One region of the Streptomyces sp. NBC_01260 genome, then DNA from elsewhere that is predicted to be linked to it. Evidence: riboswitches for the same ligand, from Rfam matches in the RefSeq annotation. Region 1 holds a riboswitch; each other region holds the start of a gene.

Region 1 (7,412 bases):
GTATCCGCAGCAGGGTCGACTTGCCCGAGCCGTTCGGGCCGATCAGCCCGACGGTGGCACCGGGCGGCGAAGTCAGTGAGACCCCGTCCAGGATGAGACGGCCGCCCGCCTCCCGGCTGACTCTGTCGGCCCGCAGCCCGCTGCGGGCGGGCGGGGTCACGCGGACCGCCGGGTGCGGTAGAGGACGAGGACGAAGGCCGGCACCCCGATCAGGGCGGTGACGACGCCCACCGGAACCTCCTGCGGATCGAGGACGGTGCGCGCGAGGGTGTCGACCCAGACCAGGAAAACGGCCCCGGCCAGCGCGGTGACCGGCAGCAGTCTGCGATGCCCGGAACCGGTGAGCGCACGGGCCGCGTGCGGCAGCACCAGGCCGACGAAGCCGATGGCACCGGCCGAGCTGACCAGTGCGGCGGTCAGCAGCGCGGTTGTGCAGAGCAGCACGATCCGGGTGCGCCCGACATGGACACCCAGGGTGGCGGCCGCGTCCTGGCCGAAGGCGAAGGCATCGAGCGTACGGGCATGGCCCAGGCAGATCAGCAGCGTCACGGCCAGCACGGCGGAGCAGGTCCACACATCGGTCCAGCCGACGCCGCCGAGTGAACCCAGAAGCCAGAACAGCACCCCGCGGGTCTGCTCGGCGTCGGCGGCGGTCATCACGACGAAGGAGGTGAGCGCGGAGAACAGCTGCATGGCCGCGACCCCGGACAGGACCACCCGGTCGGTGCTGCCGCCGAGGGTGTGGCTGAGCAGCAGGACCAGCGCGAAGGAGCACAGCGCCCCGATGAACGCACCGGCCGACAGGGACACCGCTCCCCCGCCGACCCCGAGGACGACGACCACGACCGCGCCGGTCGACGCCCCGGAGGAGACACCGAGGACGAACGGGTCGGCGAGCGGGTTGCGCAGCAGCGACTGCATGACGGTGCCGCAGACCGCGAGCCCGGCACCGCAGACGGCGGCGAGCAGCGTCCTGGGCATGCGCAGGTTCCAGATGATGCCGTCCCGGATCGGGCTGAGCGGCGACTCCCCGAGCCCGAGGTGGGCCGCGACCGTGTCCCGGACGTCGTTGACGGAGATCCTGGCCGGACCGATGGTGACGGCCACCGCGACGGACAGGACGAGCAGCAGGAGCCCGCCGGCCCACAGGAGTCCGCTGCGGATGCCCCGGATGCCGGGACGCCCGCCCTCACCGGCATGGGTGAGCGCGCGCTCACTCACCTTCGCGGCCTGTTCGGTGTCCGTCACCCCGCGAGCCCGAACGTACGCAGCCCGGCGGCGACGCGCTCCACGCCCTCGACCGTACGGATCGACGGGTTCATGGCCTGGCCGCTGAGCAGCACGTAGCGCTTGTGCCGTACGGCGTCCATGTTCTTCGTGGCGGGGTTGGACTCCAGGAACGCGATCTTCCGCGAGGCGCTCTCGGCGGTCTCCGACTTGCGGGTCAGATCGCCGATGACCAGCACGTCCGGGTTGCGGTCGGCGACCGTCTCCCAGTTGATCTGCGGCCATTCCTCATGGGTGTCGTCGAAGACGTTCTTCGCGCCGAGCTCACCGGTGATGACGCCGGGTGCTCCGCAACAGCCCGCCAGGTACGGGGACTCGGAGTTGGCGAACCAGTACATCAGGGTGGCGCCGGAGGCGTCGACGCCGTCGGTGGCCTTGCGCACCCGGGCACGCAGCTCCGCCACGAGCTTCTCGCCCCGCTCCGGGACACCGAACACCTGGGCAAGGTCGCGTACTTCACGGTAGACGCTGTCCATGGTCAGCGCTCCGGTCCGGACCCCGTCGCCGTCCTTGCTGTTGTCCTTGGCGGTGCAGTCGGCGGGCGAGACGTAGGTGGGGACGCCCAGCTTCTCGAACTGCTCGCGTGGGGCGACGCCGCCCTTGGCGAGCGTCGACTCGAAGGACGCGCTGACGAAGTCGGGCTCCTGGTCCAGGACCTTCTCCGAGGAGGGACGGTTCTCGGAGATCCTCGGGACGCCGGCGTTGGCCTTCTCCAGGCCCTTCATCACCGGGTCGGTCCAGGTGGCGGTGGCGGCCAGCCGGTCGGCGAGGCCGAGCGAGAGCAGGATCTCGGTGGACCCCTGGTCGACCGGGACGGCACGGCGCGGGGCCGCCTCCACGGTGACGGTGCGCCCGCAGTTCTTCAGGGTCACCGGATAGCCGTCGGCCCCGGTGGACTTGGCTGCGGAGCTGTCCCCGCCACCACCACAGGCTGTCAGCAGGACTGTCCCCGCCATGAGCAGGGCGGCGGAGCGGGCGTGGCCGGCTATGGGCGGCACGAAGTACCTCGGCGTCTCTGGGCCCATGCGCGGGGCCCGGTGTACGGAGTTCCGCGACCCGGTGCCGGACCGCGGGTGCCAGCAGGTCTTCGGACTCGGGTTCGTACGGTCGGGACGCCTTCCCGGGAACCCATGGGTCTCCCAGTGGCTGTTGGCCCCGCCCGTCCCCCTCACCGCTGCGCGTCAGTTCCGGATTCGCACCGGATTCCCTGACCCCTACGTGGAGTTCGACTGGCCCAGGCACGCTACCACGAGCCTCTGCGCAGCTCAGCGGCGGTGCGGCCGGTGGAATGGGCGGGCCCCCGCCTGTTCCACCGGCCCGGTCGCTATGGGCGCAGGAGCGCGACCACGGCGTTGTGTCCACCGAATCCGAACGAGTGGCTGACGGCACGCCGGACGGGCAGCGCCAGCGGCTGCTTGATGACGCAGTCGATGTCGAACCCGGGCGCGGGCGCGTCCAGGTTGGCGACCGGCGGGATGATTCCGCGCTGGAGTGTGAGGATCGTCAGCCCCGCCTCGATCGCTCCGGCCGCGCCCATGCAGTGGCCCAGTACGCCCTTGGGCGCGGTGACGGGCGGCCGGTGCGGGAAGACCCGGCCGATGAGGGCGGCTTCGGCCGCGTCGTTGCGCGGGGTGGCCGTACCGTGCGCGTTGATGTGTTCGACGTCCGCGGCGTGCCAGCCCGCGTCGCGCAGCGCGGCCTCGACGGCGGCCTGGGCGACCCGGCCGTCGGGGTGCGGGCTGGTGGGGTGGTGGGCGTCGGTGGTGGCGCCGGTGCCCGCGAGCAGCGCGCGCGGCTCGGCGCCCCGGGCCTCGGCGTCGGCGGCGCGCTCCAGCACCATGACGGCGGCGCCCTCGCCCATGACGAGCCCGGCCCGGTCGGCCGAGAAGGGCCGGCTGAGCCGGGACAGGTCCCCGTCCGCGCGGGCGGCCGCGCCGGATCTGGCGAATCCGGTCATGGCGATCGGGAAGAGGGTCGATTCGGTGGCTCCCGCGATCGCCAGGTCGCACTGCCCGGTGACGAGCAGGTCCCGGGCCACGGACAGTGCGGTGATCCCGGACGAGCAGGCGGTGCAGGGCGCCAGGCTGGGGCCCGTGGCGCCCATCTCGATCGCGATCTCGGCCGCGGGCATGTTCGGGATGGTGAGCAGGATCCCGGACGGCGAGGTCGCCTCGGGCCCGCGCCGTTCCAGCACCAGTGCCTGATCGGTGAGACCGGCGGAGCCGCCGCTGCTGGTACCGACGACGACCGCGACCCGGCTGCCGTCCCAGCCTCCCGGGTCGACTCCCGCGTCGGCGACCGCCTCCCGTGCGGCGAGTACGGCGAATTTGGCGTACCTGCCCATGCGGTAGGCCGTGCGGCGGCCGATCGCGGCGTCCAGGTCGATGCCGTCGACCGTGCAGGCGAAGTCGATCGCGCACCCTGCGAGTGCGGGGACGGTGCGGGCCGGGCTGACCCCGGCGCACACACCGTCCCAGGTGGACTCGGTGTCGTTGCCGACCGGGGTGATCATTCCCAGACCGGTGACGGCGATGGCCGGCGTCGTCATCGGGCGTTGCCCACCGGTGCCTGGCCGCCGGCCGACGCCCGGAGGAACTCCGTGAGCCCGGCGAGGCTGGTGTCCCTGTGCAGGGTGCCCGGGTCCAGCTCGACGCCGACGGCCTCCCTCATGACGACGGCGAACTCGGCGACTGCCAGGGAGTCCATGTCCAGGCTGTCCATCGTGGATTCCGGGAGAATCTCGGCCACGGGCACCCTGAAGGTACGGCTGAGTACCTCGGTGATCGTGGGGTGAATCGCGCTCATGGTCTTCCTCTCCATCATGCCCGTCCGGCGGGGGTGTCCGGAGCGCTGCCTCTCACGCCCCGACGCCGAAGTAACTGAGCAGCGTCCGTCCAGTTACGCCTTGCGGCGAACCGATTCGCCTCCGCGGGGCCGCTCCCCCGGGCACCACCGCGACAACACGGCCGCGGTGCCCCAGAAGGCCAGGAGTACGACACCGACTCCGAGGCCCTGTGCCGCCGCGGCCGCACGGCGCAGCCGCACGGGTGTTCCCTGCTCCGTCCCGGCCGTCATCGATCCCCCGCGGGTACCTGCCTCTCGCCCGTGTGCCAGGACGCCTCCAGGTCGTCGTACGCCTCCGCGTAGCGGGCTCCCGCGATGGGCCAGTCGGCGAGCAGTTCCGCCGGCAGCGCGAAGGAGCCGGCGAGTTCCGGCAGGTGGACCGCGACGGCGGCGACGAGCTGCTCGGTGGCCTCCGTCAGCCCTTCGACCTGGTCGGCCGTGAGGTGACCGGCGACGAGCAGGTCCCCGCTGTTGCGTTCGACCCAGCGCAGCGCGAACAGCCGGGCCAGTTCGGTCAGCCGCTCGCGGGCAGGCCCCTCGGGCAGGCCCTCGACCGCGTCCGCGTACGCGTCGGCCGCCTGCCGGTAGGCGTGCGCCTCGACGCCTCGCAGCGCGGGCCCGGACCCCGTGTTCCACCGCTTCAGCGGGCCACCGTGCGGGGCCCGTGCCATGCGTGCGCGGGAGCGGGCGAACTGGATCCGCTCCACCTGGGCCAGGAGCCGGCCGAGGTAGCGCAGATCGTTCAGGTCGCCGTCCGGCCGGCCGGACGCGGTGCCCCACGCGTCCAATGCCTCGGGCATCGCTGAGATGACCATCTCGGCCGCCGCCTTGGCGTGGATGGCCAGGTTGTCGCCCTCGGCGGTGATGGCGCCCTCCACCGCGGTGACGAGTTCGGTCATTCCGTTGTTCTCCAGCAGTCCCTGGGCTCCGCACCGTTCCCGGCATTCGACGATCACGGACCGGGCCTGCCAGGTGATCCAGCCCTTGGCGATGTCGACCAGCTGCCCGGCCGCCGCGCGCTCCGCCGCCGGGCCGCGCACCGCGGCCTCCCAGCGGTCGAGGACCCGTCGGTGCAGCAGGCTCATCGCGAAGACGGTGGCCATGGCCCCGGCCAGCGGGCCGTGGTGGCTGCGGTGGGCCATCACCGGCAACGGCGGCAGCGCACGGCCCCCGGAGACATACCGGTGGCCGGAGTAGCGGACCGCGATGGCAAGGGTGGCCCGGGCGGAGCCGACCGCACTGGCGCTCATGCAGATGCGGCCCGTGGTGACGCGGCCGATGGAGGCGAGGAATCGGCGTCTGCGGCCGGCGGTGCCGCTGCGGAACACCCCGTCGTCGCCGACCCGCCCCTGCTGGCCGCCGAGCAGTGCCTCGCGCCCCACGAATACCTGGTCGAAGGAGGTCAGACAGTGGTCCACGGGACTGCCCAGCCGTGCCGGAAGCCTGCGGATCCGTACCCCGGGCAGGGCCTGCGACGAGTCGGTGAGCGGCACCAGCAGCAGGAAGACCCCGTGGTCGGCTCCCTCGACGAGGAGCCGGGCGGCGACGAGTCCCGACTTGGGGCCGCCGGCCCGGCTGGTGTTGGGCATGAACTTCTGCGCGCCCAGGTGCGGCGTGTGCAGCACGAATCCGTCCCGGGCACGGTCGTAGGTGGCCGTCGTCTCGACCGCGGCGGCGTCATTGCCGTGCGCCACCTCCGTACAGAGGAAGGTCCCGATGCGCCGCATCGCGAGGAAGTCCGACAGATCGCGGGACCGGTCGGCGTCGTGGTCCAGCAGACTGCCGAGGAAGAGGTTGTAGTGGATTCCCGCGACGGTGGCGAGAGTCGGGTCCACCGGGGCGAGCCATTCGTGCAGTGCGGCCAGGGCGCGCGGGTCGGCTGCCAGCCTCGCGCCGCTGTCCAGCGCGTTGTTGAGCGTGCGCAGCCGGGCGTGGGCGAGCGCGAGCCGCTCGTCGGGGGTGGGACCGGGCAGGGGGACTACCGGCCTGCGGAACGGCTCGGTGGCGATGATGCGCTGCCAGAAGCCGTGCTCCCGGCGGGCGTCCGCGCCGAGGAGCACTGCGGTGAGCCGGTCCGCGACCCGCTCCGTGCCGGCTCCGGTCACCATGGGGCTATCCATCGTAATGGTCATACGACAGGAACGATCAGGAATCAGCCAGGACACCCGAATTCTGGCATTCGCAGCCCTTTACTTCCTGTTCAGCGGGGTGCCGGGGCCCGCTGGAAGGCGAGGGCGACATTGTGGCCGCCGAATCCGAAGGAGTGGCTGAGGGCCCGCTCGACGCGCTGCCTGCGGGGTTCCTTGGTCACACAGTCGAGGCCGGACTCCGCCGGCGGGGCGTCGAGGTTGGCGATCGGCGGGACGAGGCCGTGTTCCAGGGTCAGTACGGTGGCCACCGCCTCGATCGCACCGCCCGCCGCAAGGGTGTGCCCGATGACGCCCTTCGGTGCGGTCACCGAGGGCCGGTGCGGGAAGAGCCGGGCGATCAGCGCGGATTCCATGGCGTCGTTCAGCGGGGTGGAGGTGCCATGTGCGTTGATGTGGTCCACGTCGCGGGCAGCCCAGCCCGCCCGGTCCAGTGCCGCCTCGACCGCCCGCTGAGCGCCTCGGCCGCCCGGGTCGGGGGCGGTGGGGTGGTGGGCGTCCGTGGCAGCGCCCGCACCGGCCAGCACCGCCCGCGCCCGTCCGCCACGGGCCCGGACGTCCCCGGCGCGTTCCAGTACGAGGACGGCGGCGCCCTCGCCCAGGACGAACCCGTCGCGGTCCGCGGCGAACGGCCTCGACGCGGCCGCCGGCTCGCCGGTGCGCACCGAGAGTGCGCCCATCCCCGCGAACGCGGTCACCACCAGCGGAGTCACCACGGACTCCGCACCGCCGGCCACCACAACGTCGCACTGACCGCTCGTCAGCAGGTCGCGGGCGAGAGCGAGCGCGGTGGCGCCCGACGCGCAGGCGGTGGCCGGGGCCAGACTCGGCCCGTGGGCGCGCAGGTCGATGGCGACCTCCCCGGCGGCCGCGTTCGGCATCATCATCGGCACAAGGAGCGGGGAGACCGCGAGCGGTCCGTCCGCGTCCAGCCTGCGGACGTTGTCGACGAGAACGGAAACACCGCCCACGCCGACGCCCAGCACGACGCCCACCCGGCTGCCGTCCCAGCGGTCCGGTCGGAGCCCGGCGTCCGCCACGGCACGGCGGGCGGCGACGAGCGCCATCTTCACGAACCGCGCCATCCGGAACACGGCGCGTCCGCCCACCGCCTCGTCCAGGTCCCCCGCGTCG
Region 2 (7,412 bases), 7.7 Mb from region 1:
GCGCGGGCGCCCGCTCGGTCGACGCGGGCTTCCCGGGGTTCCCCGTCGCCTTGGTGTTGTGAGCGCGCAGTTGGTCGGGCGTGAACTGCGGGAGCCCCTTCGTTCCGCCGATGTCCGTACCGCCGAAGATCCACAGGTCGACGCTGCCGGGCTTCGGCTTGTAGAGCATGGCGCCGAGCTGGCTGTACTCCCAGGTGTTCGCGCCCGGGTCGGCGTGCCAGTACGACCAGTAGGCGGACGCGGGAGGTGTCAGCACGCAGTCGTCCTGCTGCGGCGTCGGGTACTGCTTGCCGCCCTGCTGACCGCTGTAGCCGATCCGGCAGATGAAGGCGGGCCCGTCATGGCCGGTACCGGTGGTGCGCCAGCCGCCCTGGTTGAGCAGCTCGTAACCGGTGGTGGGAGTGGAGCCGCAGGAGCGGTAGACCGGACCGCCCCAATGGCTGAAGTCGACCGCGAGTACGACTCCGGACGTGGTGGTGCACCGGCCCATCGGCTGCGGGGCCGCCGCAGCCGACGGTGCGGTCACGGTCAGCGCCGCCGTCGACAGCACGAGGGCGGCCGCCGCCTGTACGGCTCTGCGCCACACGGAGGTGCTCATATGCGGCCCCCTGCGGCGGCCCTGCGCCGGGCGACAACGACTGTGCGCCGGCCGGCGGCGACGAGCAGGGCGGCGGACCCGACGAGGGCGCCGATCTGCGCGCCGGTCGAGGCGAGCGCTCCCCCACCGGAACCATCGGTAGCGGTGTCAATGACGCCGCCGGTGTTGCCGCCGGGGGTGACGATCAGCGGAGAGGAAGCGCTGGGCGTGGGCTGGGGGCTCGTGCCGGTCAGGCTGCGCTCCAGGGTGCCGAACGAAACGCCGGTCGCCCCACTCACGGCCTGGGTGGAGGCACGCAGATCGGAGCCGCTCTGTCCTTCCTTCGCGACCCTGAAGCCGCCGTCGGTGTTCTGCTGGGAAGCCAGGAACTTACGGGCCTTGGCGATCTCGGTGCGGTACTCCTTGGAGTCCAGCGACAGCCCCTGGACCGCCAGCGCTGCCGAGTTGACGGAGTTGCCGGCCGCGCCGGGGAAGCCCCCGTCGGCCAACTGCCTGCCCGCAAGCCACTTCAGCGCCTTGTCGACGGCCTTGTCTGCCTTCTCGCCACCCGCCAGGTCGAGCGTCATGGCCGCCATGGCGGTGGAGTCGACCTCCGAGTCGCCCGTGGCCGGGATCAGGCTGGGCCAGGCACCGGTGTCGTGCTGAAGGCTTTCGAGATAGGCGATCGGTTCCTGCGCCGCTTCCTTCTCGTCCGCCCGCAGCTGGGCCATGACCGCCAGGGACTGGGAGAACACGGAAGGGGCGTTGGTGTAGGAGCCCTTGGCGGCGCAGCTGCGGTCCGGAGCTGCGCTCGGCCCGGTGCACACCGCCTTGTCCAACGCGGCGATGAGGTCATGGCCGCCGAAGGAGCGCGGATCGCGCCCGACGGCCTCGGCCAGCAGTGCCGCCTTGCCGATGGACCCGCCGAGCGCGTACTTCGTCCCGGTCAGGGTCCAGTCCTGAAGGGTCCGTCCGTCGCCGTCCTTACCGCCCTTGTCGAGGAAGTCGATGATGCCGCGCAGCTTGTCGTTGTCCAGGCCGGTGGCCGCGAGTGCGTACGCCCCGTCGATGGTGAGGCCGAAATCCGCGCGAGGTGATGCGGCGCCGGAGACGTAGTACTGGCCCTGCTTGAGGTTGGACGAACGGGTGAGGTAGGCGACCCCCTTCTTCAGGTCCGGGCCTTCGCCGGCCGGGAGCGTCGGGTCGCTCGTGGGCGGCTGTGTGGTGGGCGGCTCTGTCGTCGGCGGGTCGGTGGGCTCCGTCTTCTTCGTCGTCAGCTGGAAGAGATCGGTGCCCGCGCCGGCCAGCATCGCGGGCGCGGTCGGGTAGAGGGCCGCGTCCGTGGCCCCCTCTTCGAACCCGAAGCCGCCACCGTCCAGTTGCTGACGGGAGAGCCAGGAGACGGCGGCGTCGGCCTGCACGGTGTCATCGAGGCTGCGAAGGGCCTGCGCCGCGTAGCCCGTGGCGTAGATGCTGCCGGTCGTGGCGCCGGTGTAGCCGGGGAACGAACCGTCCTCGCGCTGTGCCTTCTTCAGGTAGACGCGGGCGTTGCCCACCGCGGTGTCCCGGCCACCCGCCTGCTGCAGGGCGAGGGCAACGAGGCCGGTCGTGGCGGGGTCCCCGTCGCAGTTTTCGCCGGGCCTGATCAGGATGCTGGTGATCCCGCCGTCGTCGCACTGGAGTTGGGTCAGCCGCTCGACGGTCGCGGCCGGGGGTACGGCGCCGGCGCGCAGCACGGCGAGTACGGCGAGGGCCTGGCCGTCGGCGTACGCGGCGTTACGGAAGTCGCCCTTGGCGGTGCAGCCGGGCGTGGGGCTGCCCGAGTCGGGGCCCGCGGCGCAGACGTTGTCGACGAGGTCGGCGATCAGGTCGTGGCCGCCGAAGTGGTGCGGGTCGGCCTCCGTGGCCTCGGCCAGCAGGGCTAGGCGGGCGGCAGCCGTCGCGTCGGGAGCCTGGTCCTTGCCCGCCGGATACGCGTAGTCGTCGGTGTGGGCGGCGAGAAACGCGGTGACCTTGTCGAGCGTGACGCTGTCGCTGTCCGCGGCGGCCAAGGCGTAGGCGGCCTCGGTGGTCAGCAGGTAGTTGGCGGTGTCGGCGCCGTCGTCCACGACGCGTTCACCGTCTGTGAGTGCGCCCTCGACCCAGGCCGCTGCGGCGGGCACGTTGATCTCGCCTGCCGGGACCGTCGGTGTGCCGCCGGGGTCGGGGCTCTCGGTGCCGCCGCCTCCGGCGCGTACCTCGTCGGGGGTGAAGGCCGGCTTGCCGGTGGTGCCCCCGATGTCCGTGCCGCCGTACACCCAGGCGTCGACGTCGCCGTCCTTGGGCTTGCGGTCCATGGCCCCGTACTGGCTGTAGGTCCACTTGTTCTGGCCCGGCGAGGCGAGCCAGTACGACCAGTAGGCCGTGGCCGGCGGGGTCAGCACGCAGGACTCGGTGTCCGTGGTCGGGTACTGGGTGCCCGAGCCGAGACCGATACGGCAGATGAAGGCCGGGCCGTCGTGCTGGGTGCCCTCCGTGGTGAAACCCGCCTCGTGCAGGAGTTCGTACCCTGTGGTGGGTGTCGCGTCGCAGCCACGCTCGACCCCGCCCCCGAACGGGCCGAAGTCGACAGCGACGATCGCGCCCTTGGAAGGCGTGCAGGCGTCGAGGGGATCAGCCTGCGCCGGGGTCACCGCGACAAACGTCATAGACATGGCAAGCAACAGGAACGCTACGGACATCAAGGACAGAAGCGTTCTGGCCCCCGCCTGCCGCTCTCTTCGCTGTGCGGTCTTCACCACGGCCCCCTCGTTCGGTGTCCGAAGGGACAGGAACGTGGCTGTGGAGCCGTCACCGCGCACGACGTACCGTGGGGCGGCAGGCTGGTCGACCACGCCGTAGTCCGCGACGGCGTTTCTCGCTGAAGATCAAGCTCCAGGCATTCCGGCTCGCCCGGCAGTGCCGGGCCTACGGTTGCGGGTCAGCGCCGGAATCAGACCGGCTTCCCCTGGAACTCAGTGCGTATCAGCCGGATTGCAGCACGCATGTACACGACCCGTCAAGACATGGCCACGGGTGAAGAAGAGCGCTTCACGGGGTGTCTGGCGGGAGCAGACCGACTGGGGTAGCGTCCTGGGCTGCCAGATGGGGGAACCCGGTGAGACTCCGGGGCTGACGCGCAGCGGTAATGGAACGGCTGAGGGCCGTTCCGAGCCCGAATGCCCATACGGCGATGCACCACAGGAAGCCGGTCCACGCGTTCGGGCGGCGGCCCTGCCCGCTGCTGCCCGCCGACCGGTCGGGGCGTGGGTACGGTCTGCGCGCCCCTCATCCCAGGAGCAGGCCATGTCCCGTCACTTGATCCCACGCCGCCTCGCGTTCACGGCGGCCGCCTCCATCGGGGCCTTCTGCCTCAGCGTGCTGCCCGCGGCGGCAACGGCCACGCCCGCGCAGATCGCCACCTCGAAGACCAACGGCGTCACCTACCTCAAGTCCCTCCAGGCCGCCGACGGTTCCTACGCGGGAGCCGGGCTGTCGAACGAGTGGGCGTTCAGCGCGCTCGCCGCCGCGGGCACCGCTGTCGTCGATGTCACACCGGGAGGCGATGCCACGAAGAACGCGAGATCCGTGTACCGCACCCTTCTCTCCACAACGAGTTGGCCTTCCACGACACCCGTGGTCACGGACTACGAGCGGGCGGCTCTCAACGCCTACGCGGCCGGCATCGACCCCTCCCGGGTCTCCGCGTCCCGCAACCTCATCGGTGACATCTACAGCTATTGGCAGACATCCGAGCCGGGCTACTTCGGACCCTCGGCCAACTTCAACGGCACCGTGTTCGCCGCACTCGCCCTCGGCGGCGCCAAGACACAGGCAGGGGCCCAGCGCATACCCCAGGCCCTGCGCGATTCCCTGATCACGCGCGTCCGCGCCAACCAGCACAACGACGGCGGCTGGAACTACAGCAAGGCGGAAGGCGACCCGAGTCAGCTCGGCGCGACCAGCGACATCGACATGACCGGGGCCGCCATGGCCGCGCTCTGCGTCTCCGGGGTACCGAACACCGACACGGACATCGCCCAGGCCAAGGCGTTCCTCAAGAGCAAGCTGGTGCCCGGCAGCGGTGCGTTCAATGCCATGTTCGGCGTCAACACCGATTCCAACGGCTGGGCCGTCTCGGGCCTCAACGCCTGCGGCATCAACGCGCAGACCGGCGACTTCCTCACCTCCGCGGGCAAGACGCCGGTGGACTTTCTCATCGCCCAGCAGTTCAACCCCGGCGGCGGCTTCAAGTACCTGCCCAGCGACACAGCCCCCGCGGCCTATGCATCGATCGACGGCCTGCGCGCTGTCGCCGGCGGCGGCTTCACCTCCACTCCCCCGGTGCCGACGACCAGCGGCGCCACACAGTGGGTAGCGCAGGGAACGCTCACCTCGGGCACGGCCACGAAGCTCGCCCTGACCGTGGACGACGGCGCGGGGAACCTGAAGGTCTGCTCCGTCGCCCTCACACCCACGGGAACCACGACCACCCTCGGGACAGTCCTGGACGCGGCCACCGGCGCGGCCACCCCGTCCGGCTGCGTGACCGCCGTGACCCCGTCGTCGGGCACCGGCACGATCACCACTGTCAACGGCAAGGCCAACAGCGGGTCCAACACCTGGAAGGCCAGCGTCGACGGCTCCGCGTTCGCCTCCGCCAGCCGGAGCAAGGTGATCAACGCGGGCGACACCATCGCCCTGCGCTGGGGCGCCTGAGCCTCCGGCGCGACGGCGACCTGAGCTACCTGCAGTTCACCGACGAGGGACGCGAACTGCTGGCGAAGGTGCTCCCCGGCCATGTCGCGGTCGTCCAGAAGGGCATGTTCGACGCACTGGACGAGCCCCGGACCGAGGCGCTGGCCGATGCCCTCGGCGCCGTCCGTGACCGGCTCCGCACGCTGACGCCGTCCTCCGCCGAACGCCGCCGCAGCCGCGGCTGAACCACCCGCCCGCGGGCGCCACCGTGTCCGCCCCCGCCGGCCGCCGCCCCTGGGCGCCGGGCGGGTGCAAGGCCGTCAGGCGTCGGCGTGCGGCAGCCAACGGCCATCGGTCGTCAGGCGTTCGGCCTGTTCGGGGCCGCTGCCGCCCGGTTCGTACGGCAGAGGAGCCGTGCCGGGGTCGAGGATGTCGCCGACGATGCGCCAGCTCTCCTCGACGAGGTCCATCCGGGTGAAACGGCGGGGATCCCCGGCGAGGGCGTCGGCGAGGACGTACTCGTAGGCGGTCACGTTGTCGCCGCTCAGGCCGGTGAAGTCCACGGCCGCGGTGACCGGCTCCACCTGGGAGGGGTCGCCGGGGCGCTGGACGAACAGGTGGAAGGAGGCGCCGGGGCGGGGGCTGATCCTCAGGCGTACCAGGTCGGGAGTCGCGTCCTGGGTGCAGGCCGTGTGGTAGTAGCGCGGGGTCGGCCGGTGGAACTCGACAACGATCTCGGTCGCCGTCCTGGCAAGGGCCTTGCCCGTCCGGATGGTGAACGGAACGCCGGCCCAGCGGTCCGTGTCGACCCAGGTCCGCAACGCGGCATAGGTCTCGGTCCGCGACTGCGGCCGCACCCCCGGCACGTCCAGGTATCCCGCGTACTGGCCGAGTACGCAGTCCTCGGGGAGCACGGTGCGCACGGCCTTCAGCGCCCGTACCCGCTCGTTGAGGATGTCCTGGGCGGAGCCCGTGCGCGGTGCCTCCATCACGAAGTACGCCAGCATCTGCAGCAGATGGTTCTGCACGACGTCGCGCAGGGCGCCGGTGCTGTCGTAGAAGCCGCCGCGGTCCTCGACGCCGAAGTCCTCGGCCAGGGTGATCTGCACACTGCGCATCAGCGGACGCTGGAGTACCCCGCTGAGCATCGTGTTGGCGAAGCGGAACGCGAGCAGGTTCTCCACCGCGTCCTTCCCCAGGAAGTGGTCGACCCGCAGCAGCCGCTCGTCGGGAAAGTGCCGGGTCAGGTCCGCCTGAAGGGCGCGTGCGGAGGCCAGGTCCTGACCGAAGGGCTTCTCCACAGCCAGCCGTGCTTCACCGTTCAGTCCCGCCTGGGCCAGGCGTTCGGCAGCACGCGCGTACAGGTTGGGCGGGATGGCCAGGTAGTGGACCAGGATGCGGCAGCCGTCGGCCTGTTCCGCGATGGACCGGAAGCTCCCGGGGTCGTCGTAGTCGATGGTGGCAAGCCGCAGCGCACCGGCGAAGCGGGCGAAGTCGCCCTCGTCGAAGGGACCGTGGTCGGCGACGCTGTCGTGGGCGTGCGCGCGCAGTCGCTCCAGCGTCCAGCCGCCGTGGGTGACACCGACGACCCGCTCGGGGAGGAAGCCCCGGAGCGAGAGCCGGAAGAGGGCGGGCAGCAGCATCTTCTTGGCCAGGTCGCCGGTGATCCCGAACAGGACCAGTGCGTCACCGCGTCCCGGTGTGGTGCTGGTCATGGCGTGTTGCCTCCGCGTTCCGGGGGGCCTCGCCTGCCGCAATCCGCCCGCGCGGCGGCAGGCCCCGGCTGGCTGTCCCGGCTCCCAGTGTGGTCAAGGGGGAAGGGACTGTCGCGCGGTGCGCGTCGGCGTTGCGCCATCCGTGACGCGTGGGCCCTCAGTGCGAGGGGCGGCCGTCTGCCGCTCGACAGTGGTTCCGCCCGCCTCGCGGGGCCGCGTTCATCGACACGCCGGACTGTAATCTGTTGCAGACTGGAAACATATTGCCTTGGCCCAGCGCAGGGCGCGGACGCCAAGGTGCGCGAGGAGTTCGGCGAGGTGGCCGCAGGCGGCGGGGCTGCTCAGGGTCTTCTTGTCGCTGGGCCACGGGTCGAGCGGGAGGGCGTCCAGGTCGCCCGACGGCG
Region 3 (7,412 bases), 5.5 Mb from region 1:
TCCTTGCGGACGGTGTCCACGACCTCGAAGGCGAAGCTCATGTGCATGGTCTCGTCACGGAAGACCCAGTTCGTCCCGGTGGCGAGGCCGTGCAGCAGGCCGCGCGAGCGGAACCAGTAGACGTACGCGAACGCGCCGTAGAAGAACAGCCCCTCGATGCACGCCGCGAAGCAGATCAGGTTCAGCAGGAAACGGCGGCGGTCGGCCTTGGTCTCCAGCCGGTCGATCTTCTCGACCGAGTCCATCCACTTGAAGCAGAACTGCGCCTTCTCACGGATCGAGGGGATCTCCTCGACCGCGTCGAACGCGGCCGCCCGGTCGTCCGGATCGGGCAGATAGGTGTCGAGCAGCGTCAGATAGAACTGGACGTGCACGGCCTCCTCGAAGAGCTGCCGCGACAGGTACAGCCGCGCCTCGGGGGAGTTGATGTGCTTGTACAGCGTCAGCACGAGGTTGTTGGAGACGATCGAGTCGCCGGTCGCGAAGAACGCGACGAGCCGGCCGATCATGTGCTGCTCGCCCGGCGACAGCTTGGCGAGGTCGGAGACGTCGGAGTGGAGGTCGACCTCCTCCACCGTCCAGGTGTTCTTGATCGCGTCCCGGTAGCGCTCGTAGAAGTCCGGGTAGCGCATGGGCCGCAGGGTCAGTTCGAAGCCCGGGTCGAGCAGGTTCTTGGTCTCGTTGGAGCTCATTACTGGCAGGCCTCGCAGGACTCGGGGTTTTCCAGGGAGCAGGCGATCGCGTCCGCGTCGGGCGCGGCCGCCTGCTGTACGGGAATGGGGGCGGCGGCGGTCTGGCCGGACGCGGCACGGGCGATCCGGGTCGCCGGGCGCGAGCGCAGGTAGTACGTCGTCTTCAGCCCCTGCTTCCAGGCGTACGCGTACATCGAGGAGAGCTTGCCGATCGTCGGCGTCTCCAGGAACAGGTTCAGCGACTGGCTCTGGTCGAGGAACGGCGTACGGGCCGCCGCCATGTCGATCAGTCCGCGCTGCGGGATCTCCCACGCCGTGCGGTACAGCGCCCGCACGTCCTCCGGGATCCAGGCGAAGCCCTGCACCGAACCGCTCGCCTCGCGCAGCGCCTCACGGGACCGCGCGTCCCACACGCCGAGCTTCTTCAGCTCGTCGACGAGGTAGGCGTTGACCTGGAGGAACTCACCGCTGAGCGTCTCGCGCTTGAAGAGGTTGGATACCTGCGGCTCGATGCACTCGTAGACGCCCGCGATCGAGGCGATCGTCGCCGTCGGCGCGATGGCGAGCAGCAGCGAATTGCGCATGCCCGTCGTCGCGACCCGGGCGCGCAGCGCGTCCCAGCGCTCCGGCCAGTTCAGCTCGGTGTCGTAGTGGTCCGGGTGCAGCACACCGCGGGCGGCCCGCGTCTCGGACCAGGCGGGGAGCGGACCCGACCGCTCGGCGAGGTCGCAGGACGCCTCGTACGCGGCGAGCATGATCCGCTCGGAGATCTTCGTCGACAGGGCCCGTGCCTCGGCTGAGTCGAACGGCAGGCGCAGCTGGAAGAAGACGTCCTGAAGGCCCATCGCGCCCAGGCCCACCGGCCGCCAGCGGGCGTTGGAGCGGCCCGCCTGCTCGGTCGGGTAGAAGTTGATGTCGACGACCCGGTCGAGGAAGGTCACGGCGGTACGGACGGTGGCGTCCAGACGCTCCCAGTCGATGGTGCCGTCGGCGACGAACGCGCCGAGGTTGACCGAACCCAGGTTGCACACGGCCGTCTCGCCGTCGTCGGTGACTTCGAGGATCTCCGTGCACAGGTTCGAGGAGTGCACGACGCGACCGGGCTCGGCGGTCTGGTTCGCGGTCCGGTTGGAGGCGTCCTTGAACGTCATCCAGCCCTGGCCGGTCTGCGCGAGCGTCCGCATCATCCGGCCGTACAGCTCACGGGCCGGCATCGTCTTGCGGGCCAGGCCCTTGGCCTCGGCCGCCCGGTACGCGGCGTCGAACGCGTCGCCCCACAGGTCGACCAGTTCGGGCACGTCGGCCGGGGAGAACAGCGACCAGGTGCCGTCCGCGTCGACCCGGCGCATGAACTCGTCCGGGATCCAGTGCGCCAGGTTGAGGTTGTGCGTGCGCCGCTGGTCCTCACCGGTGTTGTCGCGCAGCTCCAGGAACTCCTCGATGTCCGCGTGCCAGGTCTCCAGGTAGACCGCGGCCGCGCCCTTGCGCCGGCCGCCCTGGTTCACCGCGGCGACGGAGGCGTCCAGCGTCTTCAGGAACGGCACGATGCCGTTGGAGTGCCCGTTGGTGCCCCGGATCAGCGAACCGCGGGCGCGGATACGGGAGTACGAGAGGCCGATGCCGCCCGCGTGCTTGGACAGCCGCGCCACCTGGTGGTAGCGGTCGTAGATCGAGTCCAGCTCGTCCAGCGGCGAGTCCAGCAGATAGCAGGAGGACATCTGCGGGTGCCGGGTGCCGGAGTTGAAGAGCGTGGGGGAGGAGGGCAGGTAGTCCAGCCGGCTCATCAGCCGGTACAGCGCGGCGACCTCGTCCAGGGCGCGCTCGGAGTTGTCCTCGGCGAGCCCGGCGGCGACGCGCAGCATGAAGTGCTGCGGGGTCTCGACGACCTGGCGGGTGAGCGGGTGGCGCAGCAGATAGCGGCTGTGCAGGGTGCGCAGCCCGAAGTAGCCGAAGCGGTCGTCGGCGCCGTCGGCGAGGGCCTGTGCCACCAGCGCGTCGAGAGCGGCCGCGTGGAGCGTCACGAACTCGGCGGTGCGCTCCGCGATCAGACCCTCGCGGTGTCCGACGGAGACCGACGCGGAGAAGGACGTCGCGCCCTGCCCGGCCGCCTCGTCCGCGATGGTGCGGGTGAGGAGGCGGGCGGCGAGCCGGGAGTAGGCGGGGTCCTCGGAGATCAGGCCCGCGGCGGCCTCGGTGGCCAGCGAGCGCAGCTCGGCCTCGTCCGACCGGGCGTTGCGGCCGCGCAGTGCGGCGCCGGCGACGCGTCCGGGGTCGGTGTCGGGCAGATCCGCGGTGAGGTCGGTGAGGGTCCGCAGCAACGCGGTTCCCGGTCCGTCCTTCGCGGGTGCTGCGGACCGGTCCGTTCCGAAATCGGCTGCTTCGGACTCGGCCGCTGAAACCGGATCGGCTGGCGCGATGGTCACGTGGTGCTCTCCCTCGCTCGGCTCTGGGCCGGCGGGGGAACGGGGGCAGCCGGGCGGAGCCGGGCCCTGGGCGGGGCAGCACTCCGTGCGGCGTCCACCGGCCCATCCACGAGGCCCGGACGTCTGGGCATCCGGATCGGTCGAGCCGGATGCGCTGTCGGCAGGTCCTCGGACTCACGGGTGCACAAAAGCGCACCGAACACACCGTTGCGGGACAGTTCCGGATTCGCACCGGATTTCCCTGCGGCGACAGCGAGCACGAGCATACATGTGGGGGCAGTCGGATGCGGCAGCCCCCATATGTTGTGTCGCGCCACCTAACGGCGGGATGTCATGACTTCGGCGGGAGGTCCAGGCGGTACGTCAGCAGCGAGAGCCCGTCGATGGGATACCAGTCCCTTTCGGGGGTCCGCACGAAGCCGAGGCGCCCGTAGATCCTATGGGCGCCGTGCATGGCCGGCTGCGTCGACAGGGCGATCCCCGTGACCCCCGCGGTGGCCCGTGCGCGGTCGATACAGGCCCGGACGAGCGCCTCGCCCGCCCCGGCCCCGCGGGTCTCGCGGGAGACCGCGAGCATCCGGAACTCGGCCTCGTCCGCGGCCGCGATGTCCGCCCACCGGTTCCCCGGCGGGGCGTACGTCACGCCGCCCAGCACCCGCCCCCGCGCGTCCGCCGCGACGAGCACCTCGGCCTCGGCGGCCCGCCGGGCGACGTCCCGCAGCTGCACCAGATACGGATCGTCGGCGCCGAAGTCCAGCAGCCCGTCGCCGAGATAGGCCTCGGCGGTGATCTGGCCGAGGACCGCGTGCTCGGCCGGCTCGACCGGCCTGATCGTTATGTCCATGCGCGGAAGTCTGCCGCACGCCGCGGGCCCGGTCGCGGGAATTGCCGGGCACGCCCGGTCCCCGCGTCCGGCACGCGGAAGGGCCGCCGCGCCTTCCGGAGGGAGGATGCGACGGCCCGTACGTCCCGCGCGGGTGCTCCGCGGTCAGTGACCGCCCGGCGCCCCGGCCGTGGCCGGCGGGAGCTCCGCCTTCACGCCCGGGTCGCCCGCGTCCGCGGTGTAGTCGTCGGGAGAGGTCTCGTCGACCCCGGCGGGCGCCTTCACGGCGTTCAGGACGAAGGTGAGGACGACGGTGACCACGACGTTCAGCACGAACGCCGTCAGGCCGATGTAGCCGATCTCACCGATGCCCGGGATCTCCTTGGACGAGCCGCCGAAGTGCGCCTGGGTGGGGCTGGCGACCCCGTAGGCGGCGGCCGTGCCGTAGACCATGCCGACCGCCCAGCCCGCGAGGAGGGCCCAGCGGTGGAACCACCGGGTGAACAGGCCGCCGACCAGGGACGGCATCGTCTGGAGGATCCAGATCCCGCCGAGCAGCTGGAAGTTGATCGCGACCGTCTTGTCCATGGTGAGGACGAAGGCGAGCGCGCCGACCTTCACCAGCAGCGACACCAGCTTGGAGACCCTGGTCTCCTGCGCGGGGGTCGCGTCGGGCTTCAGGAAGTCCTTGTAGATGTTCCGGGTGAACAGGTTCGCCGCCGCGATCGACATGATCGCCGCGGGGACCAGTGCGCCGATGCCGATGGCGGCGAAGGCCACCCCCGCGAACCAGTCGGGGAACATGTCCTCGAAGAGCTGCGGGATCGCCAGCTGGCCGTTGTCCACCTTGACCCCGGCGGCGATCGCCATGAAGCCGAGCAGCGCGAGCAGTCCCAGCATCAGCGAGTACAGCGGCAGGATCGTGGTGTTGCGGCGGATCACGTTGCGGCTGCGGCTGGAGAGCGTCGCCGTGATCGAGTGCGGGTACATGAAGAGCGCCAGCGCCGAGCCCAACGCCAGTGTGGCGTAACCCCACTGGCCGTTCACGCCGGGTGCGAGCGCGCCGGTCGGCTTGCCTCCCGGCGGGCCCGCGAACTTCTCCTGGGCGGCGGCGAAGATGTCGTCGAAGCCGCCGAGCTTGATCGGGATGTAGATGATCGCCACGGCGATGACGAGGTAGATCAGCCCGTCCTTGACGAACGCGATCAGCGCGGGCGCGCGCAGGCCCGAGGAGTACGTGTACGCGGCGAGCACCGCGAACGCGATCAGCAGCGGCAGGTCCTTGATGAACCAGTGGGTGTTCTCCCCGCCGCCGACGCCCATCACGTCGAGCACCGCCTGGATGCCGACGAGTTGGAGCGCGATGTACGGCATGGTGGCGAGGATGCCGGTGACGGCGACGGCGAGCGAGAGCCCCTTGGAGCCGAACCGGCCGCGGACGAAGTCCGAGGTGGTGACGTAGCCGTGCTTGTGCGACACCGACCACAGACGCGGCAGGAAGGTGAAGATCAGCGGGTACACCAGGATGGTGTAGGGGACCGCGAAGAAGCCGGCCGCGCCGGCCGCGTAGACAGCCGCGGGTACGGCGACGAAGGTGTACGCGGTGTAGAGGTCGCCGCCGAGCAGGAACCAGGTGACCCAGGTGCCGAACGACCGTCCGCCCAGGCCCCATTCGTCGAGGCTGGCCTCGTTCTCGGCCTTGCGCCACCGGGCTGCCATGAAGCCGACGACCGTGACGGCCAGGAAGAAGAAGATGAAGACGCCGAGCGCGACGCCGTTCACGCCGTCCTTCATACCGACGCACCCCCCTTGCGGGCGCGCTGGTCACGCTGCCACAGCTTGTACGCGGTCATCGTGAGCGCGGTCGAGATCAGCACCCAGAGCATCTGGTACCAGTAGAAGAACGGGATGCCGATGAAGGTCGGGTCGATCTTGGCGTACGAACTCACCCAGAGCATCGCCACGAACGGCGCGATGAGGCAGAGGGCGATGACCACCCGTACGGGTGTGACGGTGGGTGGCTTTCCTTCTGGGTCTGCTGGCATTGCGGCGACTCCGTCCCCTCGCTGATCACCTGTCGTAATGCGCAGGAAATCTAGGCGAGGGTTCCGGCCAGCGTCACCCCCTGTCCGCATTGCGGTCCGGCAACGGTAGTCCGGCCGGGAGCGGACAGCCGGAACGACTCCCGGCGCAGCAGAGGTGGTCGAGACCAATGGCGGTACGGAAGGGCTGTCCGGAGAGCGGGAAGCCCCCGCGGGGGCGGCTCCACGGGGGCTGTTCGGGTGCTGCGCCGGGACGGTGCCCGGTCAGTCCAGTGGACGCTTCAGACGCGCCACGAACTTGTAGCGGTCGCCGCGGTAGACGGAACGGACCCACTCGACCGGCTCGCCCTGCTCGTCCAGCGAGTGCCGGGACAGCATCAGCATCGGCAGCCCCACGTCCGTACCGAGCAGTCCGGCCTCGCTCGGGGTGGCGAGGGAGGTCTCGATGGTCTCCTCGGCCTCGGCCAGCCGTACGTCGTACACCTCGGCCAGGGCCGTGTAGAGAGAGGTGTACTTCACCAGCGAGCGCCGCAGCGCGGGGAAGCGTTTGGCCGAGAGGTGGGTGGTCTCGATCGCCATCGGCTCACCGCTCGCCAGCCGCAGCCGCTCGATCCGCAGCACGCGGCCGCCGGTGGTGATGTCGAGGAGCCCGGCGAGCGTGTCGTCGGCCGTGACATAGCCGATGTCCAGTAGCTGGGACGTCGGTTCCAGCCCCTGGGCGCGCATGTCCTCGGTGTACGAAGTGAGTTGCAGTGCCTGTGAGACCTTCGGCTTGGCGACGAAGGTGCCCTTGCCCTGGATGCGCTCCAGCCGGCCCTCGACGACCAGTTCCTGGAGCGCCTGGCGCACGGTGGTGCGCGAGGTGTCGAACTCGGCGGCCAGGGTCCGCTCCGGCGGTACGGGGGTGCCAGGCGGCATCGTGTCCGTCATGTCGAGGAGATGTCGCTTCAGCCGGTAGTACTTCGGTACGCGCGCGGTACGCGTGCCCGCGCTCGCGCCCGTCTCGTTCTCCGTACTGCCCCCGTCGGCACCCATGGCCCGCCTTCCCGACTGCTGCGTTGCTGCCGTCACCGGCTCCTCCGTCTGTCGCGGCTCACATGGTGGCACGGTCCGGTCACGGGTCGTCGCCCTCCCTCAGATGTCGGTCCTATAACGGACGCGAGTGCACTTCTTATACACCCTTGACACCCCTAAAGGTCTAGGCCAAGCTCCCGGTACTGGTCTAAACCATTAAAGACCAGGTTCCAGCCCCAGCAGTACTCGTCGACGTTTTTCGCGCGGTGGGCAGGGGTTGCAGCATCCCTGAGGAGGGTGGCGTGAAGCGCAAGCTCATCGCGGCGATCGGCGTCGCGGGCATGTTGGTTTCGATCGCAGCGTGTGGTTCGGATGACGACAAGGCGTCGTCGAAGGACCCGAAGGACCGCAAGGAATC

What was found. A riboswitch is a leader RNA that binds a small molecule or an ion and turns the genes downstream of it on or off. The one in region 1 is predicted to bind cobalamin.
Region 2: it holds a riboswitch for cobalamin, as region 1 does, so the genes downstream of both, OG322_RS02070 (hypothetical protein) here and OG322_RS36095 (ABC transporter substrate-binding protein) in region 1, are expected to answer to the same signal.
Region 3: it holds a riboswitch for cobalamin, as region 1 does, so the genes downstream of both, OG322_RS11010 (ribonucleoside-diphosphate reductase subunit alpha) here and OG322_RS36095 (ABC transporter substrate-binding protein) in region 1, are expected to answer to the same signal.

The regions. Positions count from the first base shown of each region.
Region 1 covers NZ_CP108464.1:8,109,544-8,116,955, reverse strand. The annotation lists gene OG322_RS36105 (ABC transporter ATP-binding protein) at 1-160, opposite strand, end outside; gene OG322_RS36100 (FecCD family ABC transporter permease) at 157-1,248, opposite strand; gene OG322_RS36095 (ABC transporter substrate-binding protein) at 1,245-2,312, opposite strand; cobalamin riboswitch at 2,349-2,536, opposite strand; gene OG322_RS36090 (beta-ketoacyl-[acyl-carrier-protein] synthase family protein) at 2,612-3,835, opposite strand; gene OG322_RS36085 (acyl carrier protein) at 3,832-4,092, opposite strand; gene OG322_RS36080 (acyl-CoA dehydrogenase family protein) at 4,359-6,239, opposite strand; gene OG322_RS36075 (beta-ketoacyl-[acyl-carrier-protein] synthase family protein) at 6,332-7,412, opposite strand, start outside.
Region 2 covers NZ_CP108464.1:456,904-464,315, forward strand. The annotation lists gene OG322_RS02060 (hypothetical protein) at 1-598, opposite strand, end outside; gene OG322_RS02065 (prenyltransferase/squalene oxidase repeat-containing protein) at 595-3,297, opposite strand; cobalamin riboswitch at 3,494-3,563, opposite strand; cobalamin riboswitch at 3,667-3,794, shown strand; gene OG322_RS02070 (hypothetical protein) at 3,902-5,314, shown strand; gene OG322_RS02075 (hypothetical protein) at 5,383-5,538, shown strand; gene zwf (glucose-6-phosphate dehydrogenase) at 5,614-7,008, opposite strand.
Region 3 covers NZ_CP108464.1:2,573,917-2,581,328, reverse strand. The annotation lists gene OG322_RS11015 (ribonucleotide-diphosphate reductase subunit beta) at 1-692, opposite strand, end outside; gene OG322_RS11010 (ribonucleoside-diphosphate reductase subunit alpha) at 692-3,115, opposite strand; cobalamin riboswitch at 3,258-3,381, opposite strand; gene OG322_RS11005 (GNAT family N-acetyltransferase) at 3,447-3,959, opposite strand; gene mctP (monocarboxylate uptake permease MctP) at 4,104-5,732, opposite strand; gene OG322_RS10995 (DUF3311 domain-containing protein) at 5,729-5,983, opposite strand; gene OG322_RS10990 (GntR family transcriptional regulator) at 6,245-7,015, opposite strand; gene OG322_RS10985 (sugar ABC transporter substrate-binding protein) at 7,297-7,412, shown strand, end outside.